Regions from separate parts of the Streptomyces sp. 5-10 genome, predicted to be linked through region 2. Evidence: predicted binding sites of a transcription regulator. Region 2 holds the regulator's gene; the other holds the start of a gene.

Region 1 (15,075 bases), on a different contig from region 2:
GATCCCGCTGATCTCCTCCGCGATCGTCGGCGTCCTGATGTTCGTGGTGATCGGCAAGCCCATCGCCTCCGCGCAGGAGGCGATGACCGACTGGCTGAACGGCCTCTCCGGCGCCAACGCCATCGGCCTCGGCGTCCTCCTCGGCCTGATGATGTGCTTCGACCTGGGCGGCCCGGTCAACAAGGTGGCCTACGCCTTCGCGACCGGCGGTATCGCGGTGTCGGACCCCTCCACCGGAAGCCTCAAGATCATGGCTGCGGTGATGGCCGCCGGTATGGTCCCGCCGCTGGCGATGGCTCTCGCCACCACCGTGCGCGGGCGGCTGTTCACCAAGACCGAGCGGGAGAACGGCAAGGCCGCCTGGGTGCTGGGTGCCTCCTTCATCAGTGAGGGCGCCATTCCGTTCGCCGCGGCGGATCCCCTGCGGGTGATCCCCTCGTCGATGGTGGGCGGTGCCGTCACCGGTGCGCTGTCGATGGCGTTCGACTGCACGCTGCGCGCCCCGCACGGCGGCATCTTCGTGGTCCCGCTGATCGGCCAGCCGTTCCTCTACCTGCTGGCCATCGTGGCGGGCACGGTGGTCTCGACCGGTCTGGTGGTCTTCCTCAAGGGGCTGCGGAAGACGGCGGAACCGGAGGCCACCGGCCAGGCGGGCGGCGGTGCCGCCGCGGACGGTACCACCGAGGACGAGTCGAAGGTGGCGGTGGCGGTCTGACCGCATCTCAGCCACCCCCTGTCGGGCCCGGCGGCTCGCCCACCTCCGTGGGCGGGCCGCTGGTCTCCGTGGGTGGGCCGCTGGTCTCCGTGGGCGGGCCACCGGTCTTCGTGGACAGCCCACGCGAGGCGTAGTAGGCGCCGAGCGCGGCCTCGCCACCCGACCCCATGGCGGTCGCGATCCGCTGGAAGCGGACCGACCGCAGATCACCGGCGGTGAAGACCCGGGGGTGCTGGCTCCCGGGAGGGCAGTACCCGGACCGGTCGGCCTCCACCGCCCCGGCCGGGGGTGCTGGGGCGCTGCCCAGGTTGAGGAAGGCGAGATCGGCCGTGAGCGTCCGCCGCTCGCCCTCCAGCGTCTCGACCTCGGCGGTGACCGGTGCCGACGCGGGCCCCAACTCCAGCCGCCGCACGGCCACCAACTCCACCCGGGGGTCCCGCCGGATCTCCTCGGTCTTGTAGGCGTCCTCGGGCGGATACGCCACCACAAAGCGGGCCTTGACCTCCGGATGGGCCCGCGCCACGGTCCCCAGGGGCCGGTCCGCCCCCAGGACCAGCACCGTCCGGTCGTCGATCGCCGCCGGATCCGCCTCCCACAGCTGCGGTAGCGCCCGGCCCGCCACGCCCCCGAGCCATCCCACGCCCTCGGGGTCCAGCGGCCCGACCCCCGTGGCGACGACCACATACGGAGCGGTCAGCCGCAAGCCAGGAGCCCGATCGGACCCTGCGGACTCCACGATTTCCACCGGCTCAACGGACCCCACGGGCTTCATGGACTTCACGGGCTTCACGGGCTCGATCGTGACCTCGACGCGGTCGTCGAAGGCGTCGATCACCGTGGCGCGGCGGCCCAGCTCCACCCGGCACAGATCACAGCACGCCAGGTCGGCCTCGATCGCCGCGGCCAGATCCGGGCCGTTGGTGGCGGTGAGGACATTGCGCACCACCGGGATGCGCCGCAGCGCCCCGCACAGGGCGTCGCCCGACTCGATCAGCACCGAGCGCATCCCCACACTCGCCGCCATCACGGCGGCGGCGCAGCCCGCCGGGCCACCGCCGACGATCAGTAGATCGGTGTCCATGGGAAGCCCCCTTCTCTTCATCGCTCCGGTCCGCTTCTCCCGGCCGGACGCTTCCTTCCCTCCGGCCCCGCGGATCAGAGGCCGTAAAGATCCCGGTACGCGGGGAAGACACCGCCCGGGCCGTCCACGGTCTCCGCCGCGAGCACCGCCTTGACCACCGCCCGGGTCAGCACATCCGCCCCGGCCGCCAGCACCTCGTTCAGCGCACCGCTCTCCCGGTGCACCCCGAACGCCGGATCGCCGGCGTCCTCGGGGTCGCCATCCGGTATCAACGGGTGCTCGCAGGTGGCCAGGGCGAAGACCGTGTCGCCGTCGGAGAGCAGATGTACCGGCCGGACGGCCCGCGCCAGACCGTCGTGCGCCGTCCCCGCGAGCTTCTGCGCCTGGGCCCGGGTGAGCACGGCGTCGGTGGCCACCACGGCCAGCGTGGTGTTCAGCGGAGGCCGCACCGACGCGGCCTGCCGCCGCTCCGATTCGGCCCGCGCGGCGGCCAGCCGGCGCATCGCCTCCACGTGCACGGCCGCACCGGGCCGGTGCGGCCCGCCCTCCTCCGACGGCCCGTAGTGCTCCCCGTACAGCGCACCCGTACCGGGATCGACCACCGATCCCGCGGCGTTGACCACCGCCAGCGCGGCCACCGTGACGCCGGACGGCAGCACCGTGGAGGCCGAACCGGTGCCGCCCTTGAGCCCACCGGCCACCGCGCCCGTGCCCGCCCCCACATTGCCCTGCGCGACCGGCACCCCCATCTCCGATCCGGCCGCCGCCTCGATCGCCTCGCGCCCCAGCGCGGCGTCCGGGCGGGCCCGCCAGTCGCCGCCCCGGCCCAGGTCGAAGAGGGCGGCGGCCGGGACCACCGGAACGACCTGTGCCGGATCGGGGCCGACCCGGAAGCCCCGGCCGTGGTCCTCCAGCCAGGAGGCAACCCCCGAGGCGCTGTCGAGCCCGAAGGCGCTGCCGCCGGTCAGCACGACGGCATCGACGCGCTGGACCAGATTGCGCGGATCGAGGGCATCGGTCTCCCGGGTGCCGGGGCCACCGCCGCGCACATCGACGGCGGCGACCGCACCGCCCTCGGGGGCCAGCACCACGGTCGTCCCGGTGAGCCGGCCGCCGCCGGACCGCTGGGCATGGCCCACCCGCAGTCCGCGGACATCCGTCAGACCGTCGGCCGGACCGGTGGGAGTTGATTCGGGGTTTGTCCGCTCGGTATCCATGGGGGCTATCCGTAGCACGGGAAGCCGTGGCATGGTCGAGTAGCGAGGCGCGAACCACCCCGGCATCCGCCCTCCCGTGATCGCCGCCGAAGCGCGCCGGACGGGATGCTGACGACTCATATAGCGGGCGTTCATCAGACGTTGATGACCTGACAGCAATCTGAGCTGTATGCCGTTCGCCCCCGTCCGAAAGAAGACCGCCGTGCCCCGTACCTCTCGGACGGAGGAGCTCCCGACACTGGCCGCCGACCCTCGGCGGGCCGCCCGGGTGGCCCTCCGCTGGATCAGCGAGCCGGACTGCACCGAGGAGCTCACCCATGCCGAGCTGCTCGACCAGGCGGCCCGGGCCGCCGCCGCGCTCACCCGGCTCGGCGTCCGTGCCGGGGACCGGGTGGCGGTCCATCTGCCGCTGGTGCCCGAGTCCGTGATCGCCACGCTGGCCTGCGGCCGGCTCGACGTCGTCCGCGCCAGCCTCCCCGTGGGGCTGCGCCCCCACGAGCTGCGCGACCGGATCAGGGAGGCCGGAGCCAAGGTCGTCATCACCGCGGACGCCGGGCAGCACGGCGGGGAGATACAGCCGCTCAAGCGCCACGTCGACCGGGCGCTGGCCGGCTGCCCCGAGGTGCGGTCCGTGCTGGTGGTCCACCGGCTGGCCTGCCCGGTGTCCTGGAGGCCCGGGCGCGACCTGTGGTGGCACGACGAGCTCGGCCGGTACACCGAGCCGCTGCCCGGGCCGTACTCTTGAGGCATGAGCACCGCCCCTGCCCCTGGACCGCGCGATCCGGCCGCCGCGCTGAGCTTCGACGATCCCTTCGCGCAGCGGTCATCGGACGATACGGACCACGGGTGGGGTGAGCGGGTTCCCGGCGGCGACAGTGCCGACGATGCCGCTGATCTGGCCCGGTTCCTCGACGAGAAGCCGCCCCACCACCTCTGACGGGTTCCTAGGCGCTGGAGCCACTGCCGCCACCGTCGCGGACGGCGGCGCGCTGCGCCACCAGCTCGTCGCGGATCTCGCGCAGCAGAATGATCTCCTCGGCGTCCGCGACGGCCTGCTCCTCCTCCGCCTTCGCCTCCTTGGCGGCCTTCCGCGCCAGATAGCGCGACATCGGCAGCACCATCAGGAAGTACACCACCGCCGCGGTGATCAGGAAGGTCAGCACGGCGGAGAGCACGCTCCCCCAGAGGATCGGGATGCCGTGGACGATATCGCCCGTGGCGTTGGTCTCGCAGGGCGCCTTGAGACAGGAGCGGTACTTCTCGAGGTCCTTCGTGCCGAAGGCTCCGACTATGGGGTTGATGAGGCCTTTCACTATCGAGTTCACGACGGCGGTGAAAGCGGCTCCGATGACGACCGCGACGGCCAGGTCGATCACATTGCCGCGCATCAGGAAGGCTTTGAACCCTTCCATGACGCTCTTGTTCTCCTCGGTCACCTTCTCCTGGCTCAACCCACTGCCTCTCTTTCGCCGCATCGGTGCTTGAGCGGACGGTTCCGCAACCTACACCCGCAGGTGAGAGGGGCATCAGGGGAGTCGGGGGAGTCAGCGGCGGCATAGCGTCACCGCCAATCGGGAGTCGGTCGCGGCCCCGGCCAGCGCGGTGGCGTCCGCTCGCGGCACCGTCAGCACCACCAGTGCTCCGCCGCCGTCCGCCGGACCGTCGAGCGCGCCGCCGCCGTCCGGCATCCCGTCGCCGCTCGCATCCGCATCGACCTCCGGTGCGCCGCCGTCGGCTCGGCCGTCCGTCCTGCGGGCGCTTCGGGGCCCCGGCACCTCGGCCACCCGGACCCCACGCGCGACCACCCGCGCCGTAGTACCGGACGACCGGGCCCGTGCGGCGTCCGGCAGCGGCGTGGCCAGCACGTCCACCCGGTCGCCGGGGTGCAGCAGCCGCACCGCCGCCGCGTCGGCGATCCGGACCGGCGCCGAGACCATGGCGGGGTGCGGGCCGCCCCGCCGTTCCTCACCCGCGGGCGCGGGCGAGGTCACCGCGTCCGCGTGCCCCCGGCCGGACGGTGCGGCGGCCGCGAGTGCGGCGGCCGTCAGCGCCAGCCCGGCCGCCATCGCGCGACGGCGTCGCCGCACGGTCCGCCGCAGCCCGAATCCGCCGGCGCGCCCGGGACGCACCGGATCGAAGCGTGGCACCGCACGGGCCGGGGGAGCGGAGCGGGGTAACGCGAGGGTGGGGGACGGATGGGACATGGCACATCACCGCCTGCCGTGAGGGTCCGAGTGCTTCTGGCCCCCTCACCATGCCCGTCCCCGCCCGATCCCGCTGGGGCCTGTGGACGGCCACCGGCCTGTGGACAACTCGGTCACCCGCGCGAGCGATCCCGCCACGCGGCGAGCCCGACACCCGCCCGCAGCGGGCAGAACCGGCCCCGAGCATCGCGCGCCGGGCGAGAACCGGTCCTGAGCGTTGCGCGGGCGCCCCGCCGCGGGCCCACGGCGCTCTCGGGCGGTCGTGCGGTCTTGCCCCGCACCGGCCGGGCGGCCGCGTCACACAGCCGCAGCCGCCCCTCGACCGGCGCCAGTGTCGTCGCCCGGCTGCCCCAGCACCGGGCTTACGGAAGCTCGATCCCCAGGTCCCAGCCGTCGTGGGCGTGGGTGCACAGGCAGTCCCGTGCGGAGGTCTCCGGCAGCCTGCCCACCGCGTCGAAGAGCACCTCGCGCAGTCGGCCCACGTTCTCCCCGAAGACCTTCAGCACCTCGGTGTGGGTGACACCCTCGCCGGTCTCGACCCCCGCGTCCAGATCGGTGACCAGCGTCAACGACGTGTAGCAGAGCCCCAGTTCACGGGCGAGCACCGCCTCTGGGTGTCCCGTCATGCCGACCACTGACCAGCCCTGCGCCGCGTGCCAGCGCGATTCGGCGCGGGTGGAGAAGCGCGGGCCCTCGACCACGCACATCGTCCCGCCGTCCACCGGCTCCCAGCCGCGTCCGCGCGCCGCGTCCACGGCCGCCTTCCGCCCCACCGGGCAGTACGGGTCGGCGAATGTGGTGTGCACCACGTTCGGAATCCGGCCGTCCGGCAACTGCTCGCCGTCGAAGTAGGTCTGCGTACGCCCCTTCGTGCGGTCCACCAGTTGGTCCGGGACGAGCAGCGTGCCAGGGCCGTACTCCGGCCGCAGCCCGCCGACCGCGCACGGGCCGAAGACCTGCCGCACCCCGAGCGAGCGCAGGGCCCAGAGGTTGGCGCGGTAGTTGATGCGGTGCGGCGGCAGATGGTGCTTGCGGCCGTGGCGCGGGAGGAAGGCGACGCGCCGTCCCTCGATGTCGCCGAGGACGAGCGAGTCGCTCGGCGCCCCATAGGGAGTCTCCACGGTGATCTCGGTCACGTCGTCGAGGAACGTGTAGAACCCCGACCCCCCGATGACCCCTATGTCTGCTTGCCTGCTGGTCTCGACCATGTGATCACCCTAGCCACCCGCGCCCACGCGAACGACACCCCGCCGCCTCCCGTGTGGAGGTGGCGGGGCGCCGATGAAGCCGAAGAACCAGGCGGGCCGATCAGGCGGCCGAGCTCGACGTCGAGGACGACGAAGACGTCGAGGAAGACGCCGACGACGAAGACGTCGAGGAGGAGGACGAGGAAGAGGACGACGAGTCCGAGGACGAAGAGGACGACGAGCCGGAGCTGTCGCTCTTCGCCGCCGACTTGCTGGAGCCGCCGCTCGAGCTACTGGAGGAGGAGCGGCTGTCGTTCCGGTAGAAGCCGGAGCCCTTGAAGACGATGCCGACCGCCGAGAACACCTTCTTCAGGCGTCCCTCGCAGTTGGGGCACTCGGTGAGCGCGTCGTCGGTGAACTTCTGCACCGCCTCGAGGCCCTCGCCGCACTCGGTGCACTGGTACTGGTAGGTCGGCACGTTCTTCCTCCTGGCACTCTCACTCAATGAGTGCTAACGACGCTCCATAGTGCAGTATTCCCGCCCGTCAGTCCACTGGGACGAGACATACGGTGATCGAACACACGGCCTGAGGCAGCCTCCGACCGGCCCCTCAACCCGCTCCCGTGCCCAGCCAGCCCGCCAGTTTGCCGCCCCGGCCCACCGCCCGCAGCCGTCGCTCCGCCGCGTCGCGCACCGGGTCCGTGGCCACTACCAGCAGCTCGTCGCCGCGCCGCAGCACCGTCGAGGGCAGCGGTACGAAGCTGGTCTCGTCCCGGACCACCAGGGTGACCGCGGCGCCCGGGGGCAGCCGCAGCTCGCCGACCTCGACGCCGTGCATCTTGGACGACTGGGGGATCGACACCGACAGCAGATGGCCGCGCAGTCGCTCCAGTGGCGCCGACTCGATGCCCAGGTCGGCCGGCTCGGGCTCCTCGAGCCGCAGCCGGGGGGCGAGCCAGGGCAGTGTCGGCCCCTGGATCAGGGTGTAGACGATCACGAGCACGAAGACGATGTTGAAGATCCGGCGGCTGTCGGGCACATCGCTGACCATCGGGATGGTCGCCAGCACGATCGGCACCGCCCCGCGCAGCCCGGCCCAGGACAGCAGCGCCTTCTCCCGCCAGGGCAGCCGGAACGGCGCCGTGCTGATCAGGACCGACACCGGACGGGCCACCACGGTCAGCACCAGCCCCACCGCGAGGGCGGGCAGGATGTCATCGCCCAGTTCGTGCGGGGTGACCAGCAGCCCCAGCAGGACGAACATCCCGATCTGGGCGAGCCAGCCCAGCCCCTCGGCGAAGCCGCGCGTCGCCGGCCAGTGCGGCAGCCGTGCGTTGCCCATGATGAGCGAGGCGAGGTAGACGGCGAGGAAGCCGGACCCGTGCGCCAGCGAACCCTCCGCGTAGGCGGTCACCGCGATGGCGATCACCGCGATCGGGTACAGACCAGAGGCGGGCAGCGCCACATGCCGCAGGCCGTAGGCGCCCAGCCAGCCGACCGCGATGCCGATCACGGCGCCGATCGCGAGCTCCAGGGCGATCGTGCCGATCAGGGCGTACCAGGACTCCATGGGGCCCTGGCTGGAGAAGGCGACCACCAGGATCACCACAGGGGCGTCGTTGAAGCCCGACTCGGCCTCCAGGATGCCCGTGAGCCGCTTGGGCAGCGGCACCGTGCGCAGCACCGAGAAGACCGCCGCCGCGTCCGTCGACGACACCACCGCGCCGATGATCAGCGCCTGCCGCCAGTCCAGTCCCACCACATAGTGCCCCGCCGCCGCGGTGATCCCCACGCTGACCGCGACGCCCACGGTGGACAGGACGGCGGCCACCGGCAGGGCGGGTTTGATCTCGCCCCACTTCGTGCCCAGACCGCCTTCGGCCAGGATGACGACCAGTGCGGCGTAGCCGAGGATCTGCGTCAGCTCGGCGTCGTTGAAGGTGACGCCGATCCCGTCCGTGCCGATGGCGACGCCGATTCCGAGATAGATCAGCAGCGTGGGCAGTCCACTGCGCGATGACACCCTTACCGCCGCCACCGCGAAGAGCAGGACGAGGGAGCAGATCAACAGCAGCTCATTGAGGTGGTGAACAGTCAGGGGCCGACCCTTTCTCGCGGGAGCGGAGGGAACGCTGCGAAGGGGTCCCCACCGACCGGAACTTCATTGCCTTATCTAACATTTTACGGGATCTTGACGCGAGCCTCCCACGAGAAGGCTTCACCGAGGTGTACGAGCCCGGGCGGTGGCCGGTGCAGGGCGTCAGTCATGACTCCGCGTAGGGGCGGCGACAGCGCTGCGCCTATGGTTGCTCCAGCACTCCAGGTTCACCCTGCCCCTCGAAGGACAGCGATGCCCGCCAACACAACCGGCTCTTCTCCCAAAAAGAAGAAGAGCCGACGTCTCCGCCTGATCGTGATCGCAGTCGTGCTGCTGCTCGTCGGGGGCGTCGGCTACGGCGCGTACTGGAGCATCAGTACAGTTCGAGCCTCATTCCCGGAGACCACGGGATCGCTGCAGCTGAAGGGGTTGTCCGGCCCCGTGCAGGTCAAACGTGACGGCTATGGGATACCTCAGATCTACGCCGGCACCCCCGAGGACCTCTTCCGCGCCCAGGGGTTCGTCCAGGCCCAGGACCGCTTCTGGGAGATGGACGTCCGCCGCCATATGACCGCGGGCCGGCTTTCGGAGATGTTCGGTTCCGGCCAGGTGGAGACCGACGCGTTCCTGCGCACCATGGGATGGCACCGGGTGGCCAAGCAGGAGTACGACACCAAGGTGTCGGCCTCCACCAAGAAGTATCTGCGGGCCTACTCCGACGGCGTCAACGCCTACCTCAAGGACCACCAAGGGGACGCGCTGTCGGTCGAGTACGCGGCCCTGGACTTCAAGAACGACGGCTACAAGCCCGAGAAGTGGACCCCGGTCGACTCATTGGCGTGGCTGAAGGCGATGGCCTGGGACCTGCGCGGCAACATGCAGGACGAGGTGGACCGCGCCCTGGCCTCCAACCGGCTCAGCGCCAAGCAGATAGACGAGCTCTACCCGTCCTACCCGTACAGCCGGAACAAGCCGATCGTCCAGGGCGGCGCCCTCAACGAGGTCACGGACGAGTTCGACCCCAAGGGCACCCCGGCCGGCTCCACGGGCGGCACCGGAGGCACCGGTACGGTGGGCGGAGGGGCCACCGGAGCCGCTCAGGGGCTGCAGACGCAGCTGTCCTCGCTCTCCAAGACCCTGGACGACGTTCCGGCGCTGCTGGGCCCGAACGGGACCGGTATCGGCTCCAACTCATGGGTGGTCTCCGGCAAGTACACGACCACCGGCAAGCCGCTGCTCGCCAACGACCCGCACCTGGCGCCCCAGCTGCCGTCCGTCTGGTACCAGATGGGGCTGCACTGCAAGCAGGTCAGCAGCGCGTGTCCGTACGACACGGCGGGCTTCACCTTCGCCGGTCTGCCCGGTGTGGTCATAGGTCACAATCAGGACATCAGCTGGGGCATGACCAACCTCGGCGCCGATGTGAGCGACCTGTACCTGGAGAAGGTCACCTCCGACGGCTACCTCTACGACGGCAAGCAGGTCCCGTTCACCACCCGCGAGGAGACCATCAAGGTCGCGGGCGGCGCGAGCCGTAAGATCATCGTCCGCACCACCAACAACGGCCCGATCGTCTCCGACCGCGACGACGAACTCACCGACGTCGGCAAGAGCGCCCCGGTGGGCACCGGCGCCGACGACGTGGCCCCCGACCGCGGCGACGGCTACGCGGTGGCGCTGAAGTGGACCGCGCTGACCCCGTCCAACACCATGGACTCGGTCTTCAAGCTCAATACGGCCAAGAACTTCAGCGACTTCCGTAAGGCTGCCCGCGACTTCGCGGTCCCCTCCCAGAACCTCATCTACGCCGACACCAAGGGCAACATCGGCTACCAGGCGCCCGGCCAGATCCCGGTGCGCTCCAAGGGCGACGGCCGCTACCCGGCGCCCGGCTGGGACTCGCGCTACAAGTGGAGCAAGTACATCCCGCAGTCGGCGCTGCCCTGGGAGCTCAACCCGGATCGCGGCTATATCGTCACCGCCAACCAGGCCGTCATAGACGAGAAGAACTACCCGTATCTGCTGACCGACGACTGGGGGTACGGCGCGCGGAGCCAGCGCATTACCGACCTCATCGAGTCGAAGGTCAAGGACGGCGGGAAGATCTCCACGGACGACATGCAGTCCCTGCAGATGGACAACAGCAGTGAGATCGCCAAACTGCTGACGCCCTATCTGCTGAAGGTCGACGTCAAGGACGACTACGTACGCCAGGCCCAGAAGCTGCTGGAGAGCTGGGACTACACCCAGGACTCGGACTCGGCGGCCGCCGCGTACTTCAACGCCGTCTGGCGCAACACCCTCAAGCTGGCCTTCGGCGACAAGCTCCCCAAGGAGCTGCGGGTCAAGGGGGAGTGCCTGCGGGTGCGCCCGGCCGACGACTCGGGCCCGCTGGAGGACCTGAACGGCAACGCCCGGCTGGTGCGCGAATGCGGTAAGCGCGACCCGGACATGGCCCAGCCCGACGGCGGCGACCGCTGGTACGAGGTCGTGCGCAAGATCATCAAGGATCCGAAGAACGACTGGTGGAAGACGGCGGGCACCCGCAACAGGCCTGGCGCCACCAACCGTGACGAGCTGCTGGCGCAGGCCATGCGGGCCGCGCGCTCGGAGCTCACCGCCAAGCTGGGCAAGGACATCAACAGCTGGAGCTGGGGGCGTCTGCACCGGCTGACGCTGAAGAACCAGACCCTGGGCACCGACGGCCCCGGCGTGGTGCAGTGGCTCCTCAACCGGGGCCCGTGGAACCTCTCCGGCGGCGAGGCGGCGGTCAACGCCACCGGCTGGAACGCGGCGGGCGGCTACGACGTCACCTGGGTTCCCTCGATGCGGATGGTCGTCAACCTCGACAACCTCGACAAGTCGCGCTGGATCAATCTCACCGGCGCCTCCGGTCACGCCTACAACGCGCACTACACGGACCAGACCGAGAAGTGGGCGAAGGGCGAGCTGCTGCCCTGGGCGTTCAGCAAGAGCGCCGTGGACAAGTCGACGGAGGACGAGCTGGCGCTCACCCCGTAGTGCCCCATGGAGTACCCGGGCCCACACAGGCCCCGAAGGGCCCGGTGGCCGTCTGAGGGGCGTTTCCGCCCCCGGTCGGCCCCGGGCCCGTTCGACCCTCGCGGCCCCGCCGACAGACGCCTCCGGGCGCCTTCAGCGGGGCCGCGGCGTGAAGCGGTGGAGGCCCGACGGCGTCACCGCCGCGTGCACCGGACGGTCGTGGGGCTCCTCGGGCACCTCGTCCAGCAGTTCGCCGTCGTAGAGCAGCACGACCAGCGCCGGGTCGGCCCCCGCCGCCGCCAGCCGGGCCAGCACCCGGTCGTACGAGCCGCCGCCGCGGCCCAGCCGCATTCCGCGCCGGTCCACCGCGAGCCCGGGCAGCAGCACCACGTCCGCTCCGGTCACCGCCTCGGGGCCGAGCCGCGGCCCCTCGGGCTCCAGCAGGCCGCGCCGGGCGGGCGCCAGCCGACCGGGCCCCTCGTCCTCGCCCCAGTCGAGATCGTCGTCCTCGAGCAGCACCGGAAGCAGCACCCGGACTCCGCGGGCGCGCAGGGCCTCCCTCAGGGCGTGCGTACCGGGCTCGCCGCCCACGGACACATAGGCCGCCACCGTGGCCGCCCCGGCGAGCTCGGGAAGCTCCAGGGCACGACACGCCAGAGCGGCGCCGGCCTTCTCGATGTCATCCGCCGTCAACCTGGACCTCATCGTCAGGTGATGTCTCCGCAATGCGCGCTTACTAGCGTCGGTGTTGATCACTGGGTGCGCAATCTTCCTGTCTCATGCCATATTCACCGAATACTCATCATCTGCCCCAAAGGCACCGGATAGGGTTCGGTACATGACTCAATCGCGTACTCGGATCAGCAAGGCTGTCATCCCTGCCGCGGGACTCGGAACCCGCTTTCTTCCGGCCACCAAGGCCACCCCCAAGGAGATGCTGCCGGTCGTCGACAAGCCGGCGATCCAGTACGTCGTCGAGGAAGCAGTCACCGCCGGACTGTCCGACGTCCTCATGATCACCGGTCGTAACAAGCGACCCCTGGAAGACCACTTCGACCGCAACTACGAGCTCGAAGAGGCCCTGACCCGTAAGGGCGACGAGACCCGACTCGCCCGCGTCCAGGAGTCCAGCGACCTGGCGACCATGCACTACGTCCGCCAGGGAGACCCCAGGGGTCTCGGCCACGCCGTGCTCTGTGCCGCCCCGCACGTCGGTGACCAGCCCTTTGCCGTCCTCCTCGGCGACGACCTCATCGATGCCCGCGACCCGCTGCTGGCCCGCATGGTCGACGTCCAGGAGCGGCACGGCGGCAGCGTCATCGCCCTGATGGAGGTGGACCCGGCGCAGATCCACCTCTACGGCTGTGCGGCCGTCAAGCCGACCGTGGACGACGACGTCGTCCAGGTCACCGGCCTGGTCGAGAAGCCCGACCCCGCGGACGCGCCCAGCAACTACGCCGTCATCGGCCGCTATGTGCTCGACCCGGCCGTCTTCGGGGTGCTGCGCGAGACCGCCCCTGGCCGCGGTGGCGAGATCCAGCTCACCGACGCCCTTCAGGCGCTAGCCTCCAGTCCGGACCTCGGCGGCCCGGTGCACGGCGTCGTCTTCAAGGGACGCCGCTACGACACAGGCGACCGTGGCGACTATCTGCGTGCCATTGTCAGACTCGCGTGCGAACGTGAAGACCTGGGCCCGGAGTTCCGGGAATGGCTTCGCAGTTACGTCACCGAGGAGATGTAGCACCTTGAGCAGCACCGCAGAGCGGGCCGCGGACCGCGGCCCGGACCAGGACCGGGTCTGGACGGTGGCCGAGCACCTCGACGACATCCTCGGGCACGTCCATCCGCTGGAGCCGATCGAGCTGCAGTTGCTCGAGGCCCAGGGCTGCGTCCTGGTGGAGGACGTCACCGTCCCCGGCGCGCTTCCGCCGTTCGACAACAGCTCCATGGACGGCTATGCCGTCCGTACGGCTGACGTCGCGGCCGCGACCGAGGACCATCCCGCGGTGCTGACCGTCGTCGGCGACATCGCGGCGGGCAGCGGTGACCTGCCCGTCGTGGGCCCGGGCGAGGCGGCCCGGATCATGACCGGCGCCCCGGTCCCGCCCGGCGGCCAGGCCATCGTCCCCGTCGAGTGGACCGACGGCGGCCTCGACAGCGGACCGGTCACCCATATGCCCGCGCGGGGCTCGGACCCCCACGGCGGCAGCGGCAGGGTGCGCGTCTTCCGCCCGGCGCGGGAGGGCCAGCACGTGCGCACCCGGGGCAGCGACGCGGACGCGGGCGAGCTCGCGCTGCGCGCCGGCACGGTGCTGGGCGCCTCGCAGCTCGGGCTGCTGGCCGCGCTCGGCCGCGCCACGGTGATGGTGCGGCCCCGGCCGCGGGTCGTGGTGCTCTCCACCGGCAGCGAGCTCGTCCAGCCCGGTGAGGAGGCGGGCCCCGGCCGGATCCACGACTCCAACAGCTTCCAGCTCACCGCCGCCGCCCGGGAGGCCGGCGCGATCGCCTACCGGGTGGGCGCGGTGGCCGACGACGCCGCCACGCTGCGCTCCGCCGTCGAGGACCAGCTGGTCCGCGCCGACATCGTCGTCACCAGCGGCGGGGTCAGCGTCGGCGCCTACGACGTGGTCAAGGAGGCGATGCACGAGGTCCACTTCCGCAAGCTGGCCATGCAGCCCGGCAAGCCCCAGGGCTTCGGCCGCGTCGGCCCGGAGAACACCCCGCTGATGGCCCTGCCCGGCAACCCGGTGAGCTCGTACGTCTCCTTCGAGCTCTTCGTGCGCCCCGTCATCCGCACCATGCTGGGCAGCAACGACATCCACCGCACCATCGTTCAGGCGGTCTGCCCGGAGGGCGTCGCCTCCTCGCCCAAGGACAGGCGCCAGTTCCTGCGCGGCTGGTACGAGCCGGCCACGCTCGACGGCCCGGCCACCGTCAGCCCGGTGGGCGGCGCGGGATCGCACCTGATCAAGGCCATGGCGCACGCCAACGCGCTGATCGTCGTCCCCGAGGACGTCACCCGGGTCGCCCCCGGCGCCGAGGTGGACGTCGTCCTGCTGGCCTAGCCGCCGACCGTGGCGGGTACGGTGTCGTCCCACACAGGAGCCACCTGGCCCGGACCGGGAGAACGATGAGCAGCGCCCAGGACCATCTCACCCACCTCGACCCGTCGGGCGCCGCCCGCATGGTCGACGTCTCGGCCAAGGACGTCACCGCGCGCACCGCCCGGGCGAGCGGCCGCGTGCGCGTGGCGCCGCGCGTCGTGGAACTGCTGCGCGGCGAGGGCGTCCCCAAGGGGGATGCCCTCGCTACCGCCCGGATCGCGGGCATCATGGGCGCCAAGCGGACCCCGGACCTGATCCCGCTGTGTCATCCGCTGGCGGTGTCGGGCGTCACGGTGGACCTCGAGGTCGCCGACGACGCCGTCGAGATCACCGCCACCGTGAAGACCACGGACCGCACGGGCGTGGAGATGGAGGCCCTGACGGCCGTCTCGGTCGCCGCCCTGACGGTGATCGACATGGTCAAGGCCGTCGACAAGGGAGCCGTCATCACCGACGTCCGGGTGGAGG
Region 2 (15,075 bases):
CCTGCGCCAGCGCGTCGGCGCCGTCGCACAGCCGGGTGTCCATGATGAACGCGAAGCGCTGCCCCCGGCGCACCTCGCTGACCTCCTCGATCGCCACCGTGCGCCCCTCGATCTCCAGCGCCCGCTCCCGCTGGAGCCGGCCGATGTCCGGGCCCCGGACGCCGAGCGCGCCGAGCCGCTCGGGCAGCATCCTGCGGCCGTCCGGTTCGATCAGGCGATAGCCGTAGGACTCGACGGGGTGCGAGAGCCGGACCGCCTCCAGCGTGTACGCGGGGGTGTGGGCCAGCACCGCGCCGTCACCGGCGACCGGCTCCTCGGCCAGCGCCACCGTCTCGCGGTAGGCGGTCGCGTAGCGCAGCCGCTCGAAGAACCGCTGTCCGCTCGCCGGGTAGTGGGCGGTCACCCGGTGCGGCACCCGGTCGAGGTTGATCCGCTGGATCACCCCGGCCAGGCCCAGGGAGTGGTCCCCGTGGAAGTGGGTGACACAGATCCGGTCGATGTCATGGGCGGCGACCCCGGCCCTCAGCATCTGGCGCTGGGTGCCCTCGCCGGGGTCGAACAGCAGACCCTCGCCGTCCCAGCGCAGCAGATAGCCGTTGTGGTTGCGGTGCCGGGTCGGCACCTGGCTGGCGGTGCCGAGGACGATCAGTTCCCTCGCGGACAAGGGTTATCCGGGGGGCCAGTTGAGCCCGCGGCCGCCCAGGACGTGGGCATGCGCGTGGAAGACGGTCTGACCGGCGCCGGAGCCGGTGTTGAACACCACGCGGTAGCCCGTCTCGTCGAGCTTCTCATCGGCGGCGACCGCGCCCGCCTCGCCCAGCACATCCGCGGTGATCTGCGGTTCGGCCGCCGCGAGGGAGGCCGCGTCCGGGTAGTGCGCCTTGGGAATCACCAGGACGTGCGTGGGCGCCTGGGGGTTTATGTCCCGGAAGGCGACGGTGGTGTCCGTCTCGCGGACGACGGTGGCCGGCACCTCCCCCGACACAATCTTGCAGAACAGGCAGTCGGCCTGCGGTTCTCCCGCCACCGGTGGCTCCTCACGGATCGTCGGCACGTACGGTCCGGATGGTACCGGGAGGGCCTGCCGACCGAAGCGATCGCGGGCTATTCGCTCCGAGCACCGCCCCCGGTGCCGCCCTTACCGTCGTCACCGGCGCCGTCGTCGGCACCGACCTGGCCGGCCCGGCCCTCGGTGGACGGGTGCTCCCAAGGGTGGCTGCGGGTCGGCTCGGGGGCCTCCGTGGTCCGGTGCTCCCAAGGGTGGCTGCGGGTCGGCTCGGGGGCCTCCGTGGTCCGGTGCTCCCAAGGATGGCTACGGGTCGGCTCGGGGGCCTCGGTCGTCCGGTGCTCCCAAGGGTGGCTGCGGGTCGGCTCGGGGGCCTCGGTCGTCCGGTGCTCCCAAGGGTGGCTGCGGGTCGGCTCGGGAGCCTCCGTGGTCCGGTGCTCCCAGGGCTGGCTTCGGGTCGGCCGGGGGCTCCCGGTGTCCCGGCCGCCGCCCTGGCACTCCCCGATCACATTCGCCTCGAAGACCTTCCGGCCGTCCACCTGGCCGGTCAAGTCGCCCCGGACGCAGTGGTCTTCCCGGACGTAGGTGACCCGGCCCCTGATCCGGACGTCCTTGTCGTTGTCGGTCCTGCCGTGGCAGTCCACCCGTGCGTCGGTCTCCCCGGCCCGCTCGCTCTGCGAGGGCGAAGCGGCACCCGCCGTACGGCCGTTCCTGAACTCGGCGTTGCAGCTCATCCAGCGGACGCCGACACCGCCCCGCTCCAGCGCCTCGGTGGCGACCTGGTCCGTGGTGATCGCGACCGTCACGGAGCTGATACCGCCGCCCGTGGGCTCACAGGCGGTCACCGCGACCGCCGCCGCGCCTGCCGCCGCTATGGCGAAGAGCGTCCGTCCCCGTCGTGTCCGCCATGCCTGCCGTGCCTGCCGTGCCCGTCCTGTCTGCCGTGCCTGCCGTGCCCGTCGTGCCTGCCTTGCCTGGCTCAATACCCCCATGGGGGTAGGTTCCCATCGGCCGGCGCGCACCGGAAGGCCGTCCTCGGCCAGGTACGGACGTGCCCGACGAGGGCCCCGGAGGGACCTTCCACCCCCAGACGAGGCCCCGGAAGGGTCTCTCATCCCCAGACGAGGGGCCTCGGAGGGACCTTTCACCCCCAGCGGCCGGTGCGGCCGAGCAGCAGCGCGGCGGCCGCCGTTCCGGCCGTGGAGGTGCGCAGCACGCTCGGGCCCAGCCGGTACGGCCGCGCGCCCACCTCGGCGAAGGCGGCCAACTCCTCGGGGGACACGCCCCCTTCGGGCCCGACCACCAGCACGATCCCGCCGCTCGCGGGCAGTTGGGCCGTCGCGAGCGGTTCGCCGCCCTCCTCGTGGAGCACGGCCGCGAAATCGGCTTCGGCGAGAAGTCGGGCAACCTGCCGGGTCGTCATCGCGTCCGTGACCTCGGGGAAGGTCAGCCGACGGGACTGCTTGCCCGCCTCGCGCGCGGTCGACCGCCACTTGCCGAGCGCCTTGAGGCCGCGCTCGCCCTTCCACTGGGTGATGCAGCGGGCGGCCGACCACGGCACGACGGCGTCCACACCGGTCTCCGTCATGGTCTCCACCGCCAGCTCGCCCCGGTCGCCCTTGGGCAGCGCCTGGACGACGGTGATCCTCGGGTCCGGGGCCGTCTCCCGGCGCACCTCGTCCACCACGACCTCCAGCCGGTCCTTGCCCTCGACGGCCGCCACGGTGCCCTGGACGCCCGTACCGTGACCGTCCGTCAGCACCACCGGCTCACCGACGCGCAGCCGCCTTACGGACACCGCGTGGCGCCCCTCAGGGCCCTCCAGCCAGACCCGGGCCCCCGCGGCCGCCCCCGCCAGGGAGTCGGCCACGAACACCGGGGCGGTCACGACACCGCACCCCGCTGGGGCTGAAGGGCCACCGCGGCCCGCGCCGCGTCGAGTTCCACCGCGAGCGTCTCCACCAGCCGCGCGGCGGGCAGCTCACGCGCCAGCCGGTGGCCCTGCCCGGCCCACAGCGCCATCCCCTGGGGGTCACCCGCCTTCGCGGCCGCCTTACGGAGGCCGGAGGTCATGTGGTGCAGCTGGGGGTAGGCGGCGGGCGCGTACGGGCCGTGCTCGCGCATGAAGCGGTTGACCAGGCCCCGGGCCGGGCGCCCGGAGAAGGCCCGGGTCAGCTCGGTGCGGCCGAACAGCGGGTCCGTCATCGCCTGCTTGTGCAGGGCGTTCGCCCCGGACTCGGGGCACACCAGGAACGCCGTCCCCAACTGGGCCGCGACCGCGCCCGCGGCCAGCGCGGCAGCGATCTGCGCACCGCGCATCATCCCGCCCGCCGCGATGATCGGGATCTGGACGTACTCGCGGACCAGCGTGATCAGCGACAGCAGCCCGAGCCCGACACCCATCCCGTCCGCGGCCGGGTCATTGCTGTACGTGCCCTGGTGGCCGCCGGCCTCCACGCCCTGCACACAGACGGCGTCGGCGCCCGCCCACTGGGCGGTCTGCGCCTCGACGGGCGAGGTCACGGTCACGACCGTACGGGTGCCGACCTTGGCGAGGGCGTCGAGGACGGCGCGGGTCGGGCAGCCGAAGGTGAACGAGACGACCGGGACCGGGTTGTCGAGGAGCACGGCGAGCTTGGCGTCGTACGCGTCGTCCGAGCCCGACTCCGGGTCGCCCAGCGAGGTCTCGTACCAGGCCGCCTCGCCCGCGAGCCGCTCGCCGTAGGCCGCGACGGCGGCCGGGTCGGGGTTGGGCGGCTGCGGCATGAACAGATTGATGCCGAAGGGCCGGCCGGTCAGCCCCCGCAGCTGTTTGATCTCCTCATACATCGCCTCCGGCGTCTTGTAGCCGGCGGCGAGGAAACCGAGGCCACCGGCCTCGGAGACAGTGGCGGCGAGCTGCGGGCAGGAGGCTCCACCCGCCATCGGCGCCTGCACGATCGGGTACCGGTAAAGATCGGTCAGCGCGGAGGACATGGCCACATCGTGTCATGCCCTCCGCACCGGCTCACCACCGGATCAAGGGCGCCGCGAGCCGATTCCCGGCCGAAGCGCCTGAGCGCTCCGCTGGAGGTGCCGCGATGCGTCGTCGGCCGACTGCGGCGCCGTCGTGGCTGGTCACGCCCGCGCGGCGAAGCCGCACATCGACACAGCCGCGGCGAAGCCGCATATCGACACGGCCCCGCGCCCCTTCGGGGCGCTGCCGAACAGTAGCGGACTTCCTCCGACCTGCTCAGCGTCCGTTGAAGGCGTCCTTCAAGCGCGAGAAAAGCCCTTGCCTACCGCCCGTTGAACGCATCCTTCAGCCGCGAGAACAGCCCCTGCTGCCCCGGCTTGCCGCACTCCCCCGGGGGCCAACCCCCGTACCCCCGGCCGAAGCGCCTACCGCCCGTTGAACGCATCCTTCAGCCGCGAGAACAGCCCCTGCTGCCCCGGCTTGCCGCACTCCCCCGGGGGCCAACCCCCGTACCCCCGGCCGAAGCGCCTACCGCCCGTTGAACGCATCCTTCAGCCGCGAGAACAGCCCCTGCTGCCCCGGCTTGAACTCGCCGGTCGGGCGCTCCTCGCCGCGCAGCTTGGACAGCCGTCGCAGCAGCTCCTCCTGCTCCGGGTCCAGCTTGGTCGGGGTGGTCACCTCGACGTGCACGATCAGGTCGCCCCGGCCGCCGCCCCGCAGATGGGTGACGCCGCGCTGGTGCAGCGGGATCGACTGGCCGGACTGGGTGCCGGGCCGGATGTCGACCTCCTCCAGGCCGTCCAGCGTCTCCAGCGGCACCTTGGTGCCCAGCGCCGCCGCCGTCATCGGGATGGTCACCGTGCAGTGCATGTCGTCGCCGCGCCGCTGGAAGACCGGGTGCGGGAGCTCGTGGATCTCCACGTACAGGTCGCCCGCCGGGCCGCCGCCCGGTCCGACCTCGCCCTCACCGGCCAGCTGGATCCTGGTGCCGTTGTCCACACCGGCGGGGATCTTCACCGTAAGGGTGCGCCGCGAGCGGATCCGGCCGTCGCCCGCGCACTCCGGGCACGGGGTCGGCACCACGGTGCCGAAGCCCTGGCACTGGGGGCACGGCCGCGAGGTCATGACCTGGCCCAGGAAGGAACGCGTCACCTGGGAGACCTCACCGCGGCCACGGCACATGTCACAGGTCTGCGCCGAGGTGCCCGGCGCCGCGCCCTCGCCGCTGCACGTCGTGCAGACGACCGCGGTGTCGACCTGGATGTCCTTGGTGGTGCCGAACGCGGCCTCGCTGAGCTCCACGTCCAGGCGGATCATCGCGTCCTGACCGCGCCGGGTCCTGGAGCGCGGACCGCGCTGCGATGCGGTGCCGAAGAACGCGTCCATGATGTCGGAGAAGTTGCCGAAACCCGCGCCGAAGCCGCCGGCGCCACCGCCGCCCGGCCCGGCGTTCGGGTCCCCGCCCAGGTCGTAGACCTGCTTCTTCTGCGGGTCCGACAGGACCTCGTAAGCGGCGTTGATCTCCTTGAACCGCTCCTGGGTCTTCGGATCCGGGTTCACGTCCGGATGCAGCTCGCGGGCGAGCCGCCGGAATGCCTTCTTGATCTGGTCCTGCGAGGCATCACGAGGCACGCCCAGGACTGCGTAGTAGTCCGTCGCCACTTACGACTCCGCCAGGATCTGTCCGACGTAACGTGCCACTGCGCGTACCGCTCCCATCGTTCCGGGGTAGTCCATGCGGGTCGGTCCGACCACGCCGAGTTTGGCGACCGCCTCGTCGCCGGAACCGTAACCGACCGCGACGACCGAGGTGGCGTTGAGCCCCTCGTGAGCATTCTCATGCCCGATTCGCACGGTCATGCCCGAGTCCTTGGCCTCGCCCAGCAGCTTGAGGAGGACCACATGCTCCTCGAGTGCCTCCAGAACGGGCCGGATCGTCAGGGGGAAATCATGCACGAAACGCGTGAGGTTCGCGGTGCCGCCGATCATCAGCCGCTCCTCGGTCTCCTCCACGAGCGTCTCGAGCAAGGTCGACAGTACGATCGAGACGGTCCCCCGGTCCTCCTGTTCGAAGGACTCCGGAAGATCCTGCACCAATTGCGGCACATCCGCGAAACGCCGTCCCACGACCCGGCTGTTGAGCCGGGCGCGCAGATCGGCGAGCGAATCCTCGGTGACCGGGGCGGGGCAGTCGACCATGCGCTGCTCCACCCGGCCGGTGTCGGTGATCAGCACCAGCATCACCCGGGCCGAGGCCAGCGGGAGCAGCTCCACATGGCGCACCGTCGAACGGGTCAGCGACGGATACTGCACCACCGCCACCTGCCGGGTCAGCTGCGCCAGCAGCCGGACCGTGCGCCCCACCACATCGTCGAGGTCGACCGCGCCGTCCAGGAAGTTCTGGATGGCCCGCCGCTCCGGGCTGGACAGCGGCTTGACTCCGGCCAGCTTGTCCACGAACAGGCGATAGCCCTTGTCCGTGGGGATCCGCCCGGCGCTCGTATGCGGCTGGGCGATGAAGCCCTCGTCCTCCAAGGCGGCCATGTCGTTACGCACCGTGGCCGGGGAGACCCCCAGCCGGTGCCGCTCGGTGAGCGCCTTGGAGCCGACCGGCTCCTCCGTCCCCACATAGTCCTGGACAATGGCACGCAGCACCTCGAGTCTGCGTTCGCTGAGCACCCCGCGCACCTCCAGTCCAGCGGTCTCATCAGGTCGTCCGCCTGGCACTCACCGGGCACGAGTGCCAGAACCCCTCCGCCAGTGTACGGCGGGGTGCGGTGGCATGGGCAAGAGCCGACGCTGGCAGCAACTCTCCCCCATCCCCGTTGAGCTAGCGTCGCGGTATGGAGACGTGTTGGGAAGAGGCGGGCTGGGAGCGGCTCGCGCCCGGTGTGGCCCGCCGTCGGATGCCGGAGTGGGACGAGACGGTCGGCGTGGTCGTCGGCCGGACCGACGTCCTGGTCGTGGACACCGGCGCGACCCTGCGCGCCGGGGCCGAGCTGCGCTCCGGCATCACCCGGCTGACCGGCCGCCGCCCCACCCGGATCGCGCTCACCCATCCGCACTTCGACCACGTCCTGGGCTCGGCCGCCTTCGCGGGCTGCGAGGTCTACGGCGCCACGGGCCTGGACGAGCTGCTGCGCCGTGAGCGGGAGACGCTGCGCGAGGACGCGATCCGCCACGGGGTGGACCGGGACGCCGCCACCGAGGCCGTGGACCATCTGGTCTCCCCGCACCACCTGGTCTGCGGGGAGCTCAGCCTCGACCTCGGCGGCCGTACGGTGCTGCTGGCCAATGTGGGGCCCGGCCACACCGCCCATGACCTGGCCGTCCTGGTGCCCGGCCGGCCCGAGGTGGTCTTCTGCGGCGATCTGGTGGAGGAGTCCGGCACGCCCCAGGCCGGGCCCGACGCGATCCCCGGCCACTGGCCCGCCGCGCTCGACCGGCTGCTCGCCCTCGGCGGCGCGGACGCCCGGTACGTCCCGGGGCACGGCTCCGTGGTGGACGCCGCGTTCGTACGGGCCCAACGCGACGAGCTGGCGGCCCGCTTTGGCGTGTCCGGCTCACCGTCGCTCTAGTCGTTCGCCTAGTCGTTCGCTTAGCCGTTCGCCCACTCGTTCGCCCGGTTGTGCGCCTGCGGGAGCGGGTGGCCGTCGCGCGCTATCGTCATCCGGATGCGACAGTACGACCCGGACCTGACCCCTCCCTGGAAGCGGCAGCGGCCCGCCCCCGAGGTCCCCGCCGAACCGGACCTCGTCGTGGAGGAGGTCACCACCGGATTCTGTGGTGCCGTGATCCGCTGCGAGAAGACCGCCCAGGGTCCGACGGTCACTCTGGAGGACCGCTTCGGCAAACATCGCGTCTTCCCCATGGAGCCGCGCGGTTTTCTGCTCGAGGGGCGTGTCGTCACCCTCGTACGCCCGCGCGCGGCGGCCCCCGGCGCGCCCCGGCGCACGGCCTCGGGGTCGATCGCCGTTCCGGGAGCCCGTGCGAGGGTCGCCCGCGCGGGGCGCATCTATGTCGAGGGACGCCATGACGCGGAGCTGGTCGAGCGGGTCTGGGGCGACGATCTGCGCATCGAGGGCGTCGTCGTGGAATACCTGGAGGGCGTCGACGACCTGCCCGCCATCGTCGACGGCTTCTCCCCCGGTCCGGACGCCCGGCTCGGCGTCCTCGTCGACCATCTGGTGACGGGCTCCAAGGAGTCCCGTATCGCCGCGGAGGTCACCGGCGAGCATGTGCTGGTCCTCGGCCACCCCTACATCGACATCTGGGAGGCCGTGAAGCCGTCCTCCGTCGGCATCCCGGCGTGGCCGACGGTGCCGCACGGCCAGGACTGGAAGAAGGGCGTCTGCCGCGCCCTGGGCTGGCCGGAAAACACCGGGGCCGCCTGGCAGCGGATCCTGTCCTCGGTCCACTCCTACAAGGACCTCCAGCCGGAGCTGTTGGGGAGGGTGGAGGAATTGATCGACTTCGTGACGGCCCCACAGGGCTGACGGCCGCCGTAAGGGGCTGATGGCCGCCGTAAGGGGCTGACTAATGGCCTCCGTAAGGGCTTAATGGCTCCCATAGGGCTGACGGGCTCCCGCAAGGGCTGACGGCTCCTGTTCAGGCCCGCCTGAGGGTTTCCGTATCTTCCGTATCTTCCGTATCTTCCGTATCGGCCCTCTGACGGCCCCGCCTCAGTCCACCAGGTCCCGCACCACCGCGTCCGCCAGCAGCCGCCCCCGGAGCGTGAGCACGGCCCGCCCGCGCCCGTACGGCTCCGGCTCCAGCAGGCCGTCCTCCAGGGCCCGTGCCGCGGCCGCCGCCCCGGCCGGGCGCAGCAGCTCCAGCGGGCAGCCCTCGGCCAGCCGCAGCTCCAGCAGGATCCGCTCCACCCGGCGCTCCTCGGCGGACAGCAGCTCCCGGCCGGCACCGGGCGACCGGCCCTCGCCCAGGGCCTGCGCGTACGCCCCGGGGTGCTTCACGTTCCACCACCGCACACCGCCCACATGGCTGTGCGCGCCGGGGCCGGCGCCCCACCAGTCGGCGCCGCGCCAGTACAGCTCGTTGTGGCGGCAGCGCCCGGCGGGCGAGGTGGCCCAGTTGGAGACCTCGTACCAGGCGAACCCGGCGGCCGTAAGGGTCTCCTCGGCGATCAGATAGCGGTCCGCGTGCACATCGTCGTCGGTCATCGGCACCTCGCCGCGCCGGATCCGCCGCGCCAGTTGGGTGCCCTCCTCGACGATCAGCGCATACGCCGACACATGGTCCGGGCCCGCCCCGAGGGCCGCCTCCAGGGAGGCGCGCCAGTCCGCGTCGCTCTCGCCGGGCGTCCCGTAGATCAGGTCCAGGTTCACATGGCCGAATCCGGCCGCCCGTGCCTCGGCCACACACGCCTCAGGACGCCCCGGGGTGTGCGTACGGTCCAGCACCTTCAGGACGTGCTGCCGGGCGCTCTGCATCCCGAAGGAGATCCGGTTGAACCCCGCCTCCCGCAGCTCCACCAGATACCGCGGATCGACCGACTCCGGATTGGCCTCGGTCGTGACCTCGGCCCCCTCGGCCAGCCCGAACTCGTCCCGGATCGCCCCCAGCATCCGCCCGAGGTCGGCCGCCGCGAGCAGGGTCGGGGTCCCGCCGCCGACGAACACGGTCTCCACGGCCCGCGGGTCGTCCCCCAGCACCTTCCGCGCCAGCCGCACCTCCTCGACGACCTGCTCGGCGTAGTTGTCCCGCGAGGCGAGCACACCGCCGGAACCGCGCAGCTCACTGGCGGTGTAGGTGTTGAAGTCGCAGTAGCCGCAGCGGGTGGCGCAGTACGGCACGTGCAGATAGAACCCCAGCGGCCGCCGCTCCGCCCCCGCCAAAGCGGTCGCGGGCAGTGCGCCGTCCTCGGGCATGGGCTCACCATCAGGCAATACGGAAGGCATGCCCCCATTGTCCGGCACCACCGGCGCCACCCGGACCGCGAGACGGCACCCAGCCGCGGCGGCCCCCGGCGACCGGACGCCACGGCCCCAGGCGACCGGACCTACGAGGTCTCCGGCGGACCTACGGGGTGTCCGGCGGACCACGCGGCGGAGCCGCATAGCGATACTTCCCCTCCCCGCCCCTTCCCGCAGCACCTATATGCGGCTCCGCCGCGCGGCAGGGGCTCCGCCCCTGGACCCCGGCCCAGCGCGGCGGAGCCGCATATCGCTGCTGCGGGGAGGAGCGAAGCCCAGCCCGGGTGCTGAGGCAGAGTCCCGACCCGGAGCCTGAGGCAAAGCCCCGACCCGAGGCCTGGGGACGAAGCGCCAGTTCCAGGGCCTGGGGGCGAAGCCCCGATCCGGGGCCTGAGGCAGAGCCCCCCCCGGGGCCCGGGGCAGAGCCCCACCCGAGGCCCGAGGCAGAGCCCCACCCGAGGCCTGAGGCAGAGCCCCACCCAGCGCCCGGGGCGGAGCCCCACCCGAGGCCTGAGACAGAGCCCCACCCAGCGCCCGGGGCAGAGCCCCACCCGAGGCCCGAGGCAGAGCCCCACCCGAGGCCTGAGACAGAGCGCCAGTTCCAGGGCCTGGGGCGGAGCCCCGTCCGGGGTCTGGGGCGGAGCCCCGGTTTCGGGAAGGGGCGGGGAGGGGAGCAGCCCGCCGCAGGCGTCACGACCCGCCGGACACTCCCTAGAGCACCTTCAGGACCAGCATCGCCAGATCGTCGTCCGGCGGATCCGCCGCGAACTCGTCCACCGCCCGGCGCACCCGCTCCGCGACCTGCCGCGCGCTCAGCCCCGCGCACAGCGCGAACGTCGCCGCCAAGCCGTCCTCGTCGTCGAACTGCCGGTCGCCCGATCGGTGCTCCGTCACCCCGTCCGTCACACAGAGCAGCGTTTCCCCGGGCGTCAGATCGAACGATTCACTCTCGTACGACACATCCTCCACGACGCCCAGCAGTATCTGCGGCGCCGCGACCGTCCGCACCTCGCCGTCCGGCCGCAGCACCAGCGGCAGCGGATGCCCCGCGCTGGCCAGCGTGCAGCGCACCCCCAGGCCGTCGCCCAGCGGCTCCAGCTCCCCGTACAGCAGCGACAGGAACCGCGCGACCCCGCCGCCCGGCGGCAGCCCCGCGCCTCCGACCAGGCCGCCGTCCACCAGCTCCACGACCCCCGCGGGGCCTCCCACGGCCTCCACACCGGCCACCACGGCCTCCGCGGCGCCCTCGACGGCCTGCTCCACCGCCTCCTCGCCCAGCAGTTGGTTGAGCCGGTCCAGGACCTCTCCCACGCCGTACCCCTCGCGGGCGAGCAGCCGCAGCCAGGGCCGTACGAGGCCGGTCACCACGGCCGCCTCCGGGCCGTTCCCGCAGACGTCGCCCAGGACGAAGCACCAGCGGCCGTCACCGGCCGGGAAGACGTCGTAGAAGTCGCCCCCGGCCGAGATCTCGCCCGTCGGCTCATACACCACCGCCGACTCGACCCCGGGGATCCGCGGGATCACGGACGGCAGCAGCCCGCGCTGGAGCACCCGGCTGATGGTCGCCTGCCGGGTGTAGCGGCGGGCGGAGGCGAGCGCCAGGGCCACGCGGCGGGCGAAGTCCTCGATCAGGCCGACCACTTCGGCCGGCATCCGCACCAGCCCGGCCCGCCCCAGCAGCAGCGTGCCGAGCGCGCGGCCGCCCGCCACCAGCCGGCATGCGAGGGCCGCGCCGCCGGGCCCGTACGCGGCGGGGTCGGCCGGCCAGGGCCACTCCACGGCGCTGCCGCGGACGGCGGTGGGCACATGGGGCGGCTCCTTCTCCAGCACCTGCCGCAGGCCCTCGATGCGCCCCTCGCTGGCGTGCCAGACCCGGGCCAGCCGCGGCGGGCCGCTCGTGGAGTCGAGCCAGACCGCGCACCAGTCGGCGAGCCGGGGCACCAGCAGCTGTCCGGCGAGCGAGGTGACCATGTCCTCGTCGAACTGCCCGGCCAGCAGATCGGACGCCTCGGCGAGGAAGGAGAGCGCGCCGCGCTGGATCCACTCGGGGTCCCGGCGGACGGGGACGAGGCCCTGCGCGGGCGCGACGATCTCGACGGCCTCGACGCCCTCCTTACGGCCTTCACCGACGGTCCCCAGGCCCTCAGCGCCCAGGCCCTCGGAGACAGCTCCCGAGCCCTCGGAGACGGCTCCCAGCCCCTCAGGGACGGATTCCAGGCCGTCGGGGACGGCGCCCAAACCCCCGGCGACGGCCCCCGCCCCGAATCCGCCGTCCGGCCCGGCCACGGAGGCGTTCGCCGCGTCCATGGCATCCATGGCGTCCATGGCGTCCACGGCGGCCGCGGCGTCCATGAAGGCCGAGCCCATGCCGCCCGCGGCGGCCGGGCCCGTGGGCGCCACCGCCATCTGGAACCACACCGACTTGGTCGCCCGCCGGTAGGTCGTCCCCCAGGACTCGGCGATCTCGGCCACCAGCCGCAGCCCGTGGCCCCCGGCGTACTCCGGCGGCTCGTCCGCGTCCGGCGGATCGCCGCGCACCACCCGGGTGGGATGGTGGTCGGTCACCTCCACCACCAGGGACGGCGGCTCACCCTCGCGGTCCGAGACATCCAGCGCACAGCTCACCTCGACGGCGGTGCCCGCGTGCACCACCGCGTTGGTGACCAGCTCGCTCACCAGCAGTACGGCCTCGTCAGCCACCTGGTCGGTGACCCGGTCGGCGGCCGGGACCTCGAGCGCGGCCCAGTCGGCGAGTGCGGCACGGACGAACCGGCGCGCGGCCGAGGCCGCGAGCGGAGTGCCGGGCAGGCTGACGCGTGCCGATGCGCTGGTACGGACGGGGCCGACCCCACCCCCGACCGGTAGAACCACCCCACCGCCCTCAACCGACCCACCAGAAGTGGCAGAAGATGACGTCCCCACTGTGCGGCTCCTGAAGAAGCTCCGTCATAACGCCGTATCCGTAACCGTATCCGGCACGGACAGAGTGACAGACGGACCGCCCTCATATGCACCGGGTTACGCAAGTGAACCGCGATAAGGGGAAAATTCATGTGTCCGGCGGGCCGGTCAACCTGAAATCCGGTGCGGGGTCGTATCCTTGCCCGTTAAACCTCCCGCGCGCCCGCGTACATGTCCTCGATCAGCTCCTTGTACTCACGCTCGACGACCGGGCGCTTGAGCTTCAGGCTGGGCGTCAACTCCCCGTGCTCCACGTCCAGATCGCGCGGCAGCAGCCGGAACTTCTTGATCGTCTGCCAGCGCTGCAGCCCGTCGTTGAGCCGCTGCACATAGCCGCCGATCAGCTCGCGCACCTCATCGGTGTCCACGACCTCCGCGTAGGTCCTGCCCCCGAGGCCGTGGTCGCCCGCCCACTTCATGATCGTGGGCTCGTCGAGGGCGATCAGCGCGGTGCAGTAGTTGCGGTCGGCGCCGTGCACCAGGATGTTGGAGACGAACGGGCACACCGCCTTGAACTGGCCCTCGACCTCCGCCGGCGCCACGTACTTGCCGCCCGAGGTCTTGATCAGGTCCTTCTTGCGGTCGGTGATCCGCAGATAGCCGTCGGGGGACAGCTCGCCGATGTCCCCGGTGTGGAACCAGCCGTCGGACTCCAGCACCTGCGCGGTCAGCTCCGGCAGCCCGTGGTAGCCCTGCATGATGCCGGGGCCGCGCAGCAGCACCTCGCCGTCCTCGGCGAACCGCACCTCCAGGCCCGGGAACGCCTTGCCGACCGTGCCGGTGCGGTAGTCCGCCGGGTTGAGGAAGCTGGCGGCGCTGGACTCGGTCAGGCCGTAGCCCTCCAGGATGTTGATCCCGGCGCCCGCGAAGAAGTAGCCGATGTCGGGCGCGAGCGCGGCGGAGCCGGATACCGCGGCCCGCAGCCGGCCGCCGAACGCCTCGCGCAACTTGCCGTAGACCAGCTTGTCGGCCAGCGCGTGCTGGGCCCGGAGGCCGAAGGGCACGGAGGCGGTGCCGGTGCGGCGGAAGTTGTCCTGGGAGATCCTGGCGTAGTCCCGGGCGACCCCGGCCGCCCACTGGAAGATCTTGTACTGGGCCGCCCCACCCTCGCGCGCCCGCTGGGCCACCCCGTTGTAGACCTTCTCGAAGATCCGCGGCACCGCGCACATATAGGTCGGCCGGACCACCGGCAGATTGTCGATGATCTTGTCGACCCGGCCGTCCACCGCCGTGGTGTGGCCGACGTAGATCTGCCCCGCCGTCAGCACCTTGCCGAAGACATGCGCGAGCGGCAGCCACAGGTACTGCACATCGTCGGGGAAGAGCAGTCCCTCCTGATTGCCGATCACAATGGCCATATAGGACCAGGAGTCATGCGCCAGGCGTACGCCCTTGGGGCGCCCGGTGGTACCGGAGGTGTAGATGAGCGTCGCCAGCTGATCGCTGCGCAGGGCGTCCATCCGCTCCCGTACGGCGTCCGGCTGCCGCTCCAGCAGGGCCGTGCCCCGCTTCTCCAGCTCGGTGAGCGAGAGCACCCAGCCCTCGGGGTCGTCCGCGGCGGGGACCGCGTCGTCGGCCTGGATCACCACCACATGGGCCAGCTCGGGGAGTTCCTCGCGCTGCGCCCGCACCTTGGCGAGCTGCGTCGCGTCCTCGGCGATCAGCACCCGGCTGCCGGAGTCGGAGAGGATGAAGGAGGTCTCGTCGGCGTTGGTGGTCGGGTAGACCGTGGTGGTGGCCGCGCCCGCGCACAGCACGCCGAGGTCGGCCAGGATCCACTCGACGCGGGTGGAGGAGGCCAGCGCCACCCGCTCCTCGGGGCGGATGCCCAGATCGATCAGCCCGGCGGCGATGGCGAAGACCCGATCCGCGCTTTCCCGCCAGGTCAGCGGCCGCCACTCGTCGGGGCCCGTGCCCGAGGCAGGAGGCACCGGATACCGGTACGCCTCCTTGTCCGGCGTCGCCTCGACGCGCTGGAGGAAGTGCGTCGCCAGGGACGGCGGCCGGTTCTCGAGCAAGTTCTGTGTGTCGGTCACGGCATCCTCCGGGGCCCGCATCATTGCTTGGTGACTCGCGAGTAACCTTCGAGTAGGTGATCAGGGTAGGGGCCGAATCCTTACGGCGTAAGGGGGCCGGGTCACGTTGTTCTCACGAGATGCCCAAGAGACGCCCCGGATGGCGGCGGGCCCGGCGCATCCATCACGCCAGGCCCGCTGACCACA

Evidence for each region. The regulator HrcA, encoded in region 2, represses chaperone genes, less so after heat shock. The targets are predictions, from matches to a motif close to TTNGCACTCNGNNNNNCNGAGTGCNAA.
Region 1: a site for HrcA is predicted at 6,893-6,919, ahead of IEJ02_RS43550 (FmdB family zinc ribbon protein). Genes of this name have one in related genera too.

Annotation. Positions count from the first base shown of each region.
Region 1 is NZ_JACVYG010000073.1:29,574-44,648, forward strand. It holds gene IEJ02_RS43510 (PTS fructose transporter subunit IIABC) at 1-715, shown strand, start outside; gene IEJ02_RS43515 (FAD-dependent oxidoreductase) at 723-1,796, opposite strand; gene IEJ02_RS43520 (P1 family peptidase) at 1,871-3,013, opposite strand; gene IEJ02_RS43525 (AMP-binding protein) at 3,216-3,758, shown strand; gene IEJ02_RS43530 (hypothetical protein) at 3,762-3,950, shown strand; gene mscL (large conductance mechanosensitive channel protein MscL) at 3,958-4,449, opposite strand; gene IEJ02_RS43540 (RcpC/CpaB family pilus assembly protein) at 4,558-5,217, opposite strand; gene IEJ02_RS43545 (S-methyl-5'-thioadenosine phosphorylase) at 5,580-6,425, opposite strand; gene IEJ02_RS43550 (FmdB family zinc ribbon protein) at 6,526-6,882, opposite strand; gene IEJ02_RS43555 (potassium/proton antiporter) at 7,016-8,503, opposite strand; gene IEJ02_RS43560 (penicillin acylase family protein) at 8,756-11,524, shown strand; gene IEJ02_RS43565 (5-formyltetrahydrofolate cyclo-ligase) at 11,657-12,256, opposite strand; gene galU (UTP--glucose-1-phosphate uridylyltransferase GalU) at 12,342-13,244, shown strand; gene glp (molybdotransferase-like divisome protein Glp) at 13,249-14,568, shown strand; gene moaC (cyclic pyranopterin monophosphate synthase MoaC) at 14,634-15,075, shown strand, end outside.
Region 2 is NZ_JACVYG010000002.1:364,856-379,930, forward strand. It holds gene IEJ02_RS04025 (ribonuclease Z) at 1-664, opposite strand, end outside; gene IEJ02_RS04030 (histidine triad nucleotide-binding protein) at 668-1,027, opposite strand; gene IEJ02_RS04035 (hypothetical protein) at 1,105-1,998, opposite strand; gene IEJ02_RS04040 (16S rRNA (uracil(1498)-N(3))-methyltransferase) at 2,151-2,894, opposite strand; gene IEJ02_RS04045 (nitronate monooxygenase) at 2,891-3,982, opposite strand; gene dnaJ (molecular chaperone DnaJ) at 4,491-5,624, opposite strand; gene hrcA (heat-inducible transcriptional repressor HrcA) at 5,625-6,641, opposite strand; gene IEJ02_RS04060 (MBL fold metallo-hydrolase) at 6,806-7,540, shown strand; gene IEJ02_RS04065 (DUF3097 domain-containing protein) at 7,637-8,458, shown strand; gene hemW (radical SAM family heme chaperone HemW) at 8,645-9,877, opposite strand; gene IEJ02_RS04075 (SpoIIE family protein phosphatase) at 10,604-12,763, opposite strand; gene IEJ02_RS04080 (AMP-dependent synthetase/ligase) at 13,000-14,889, opposite strand.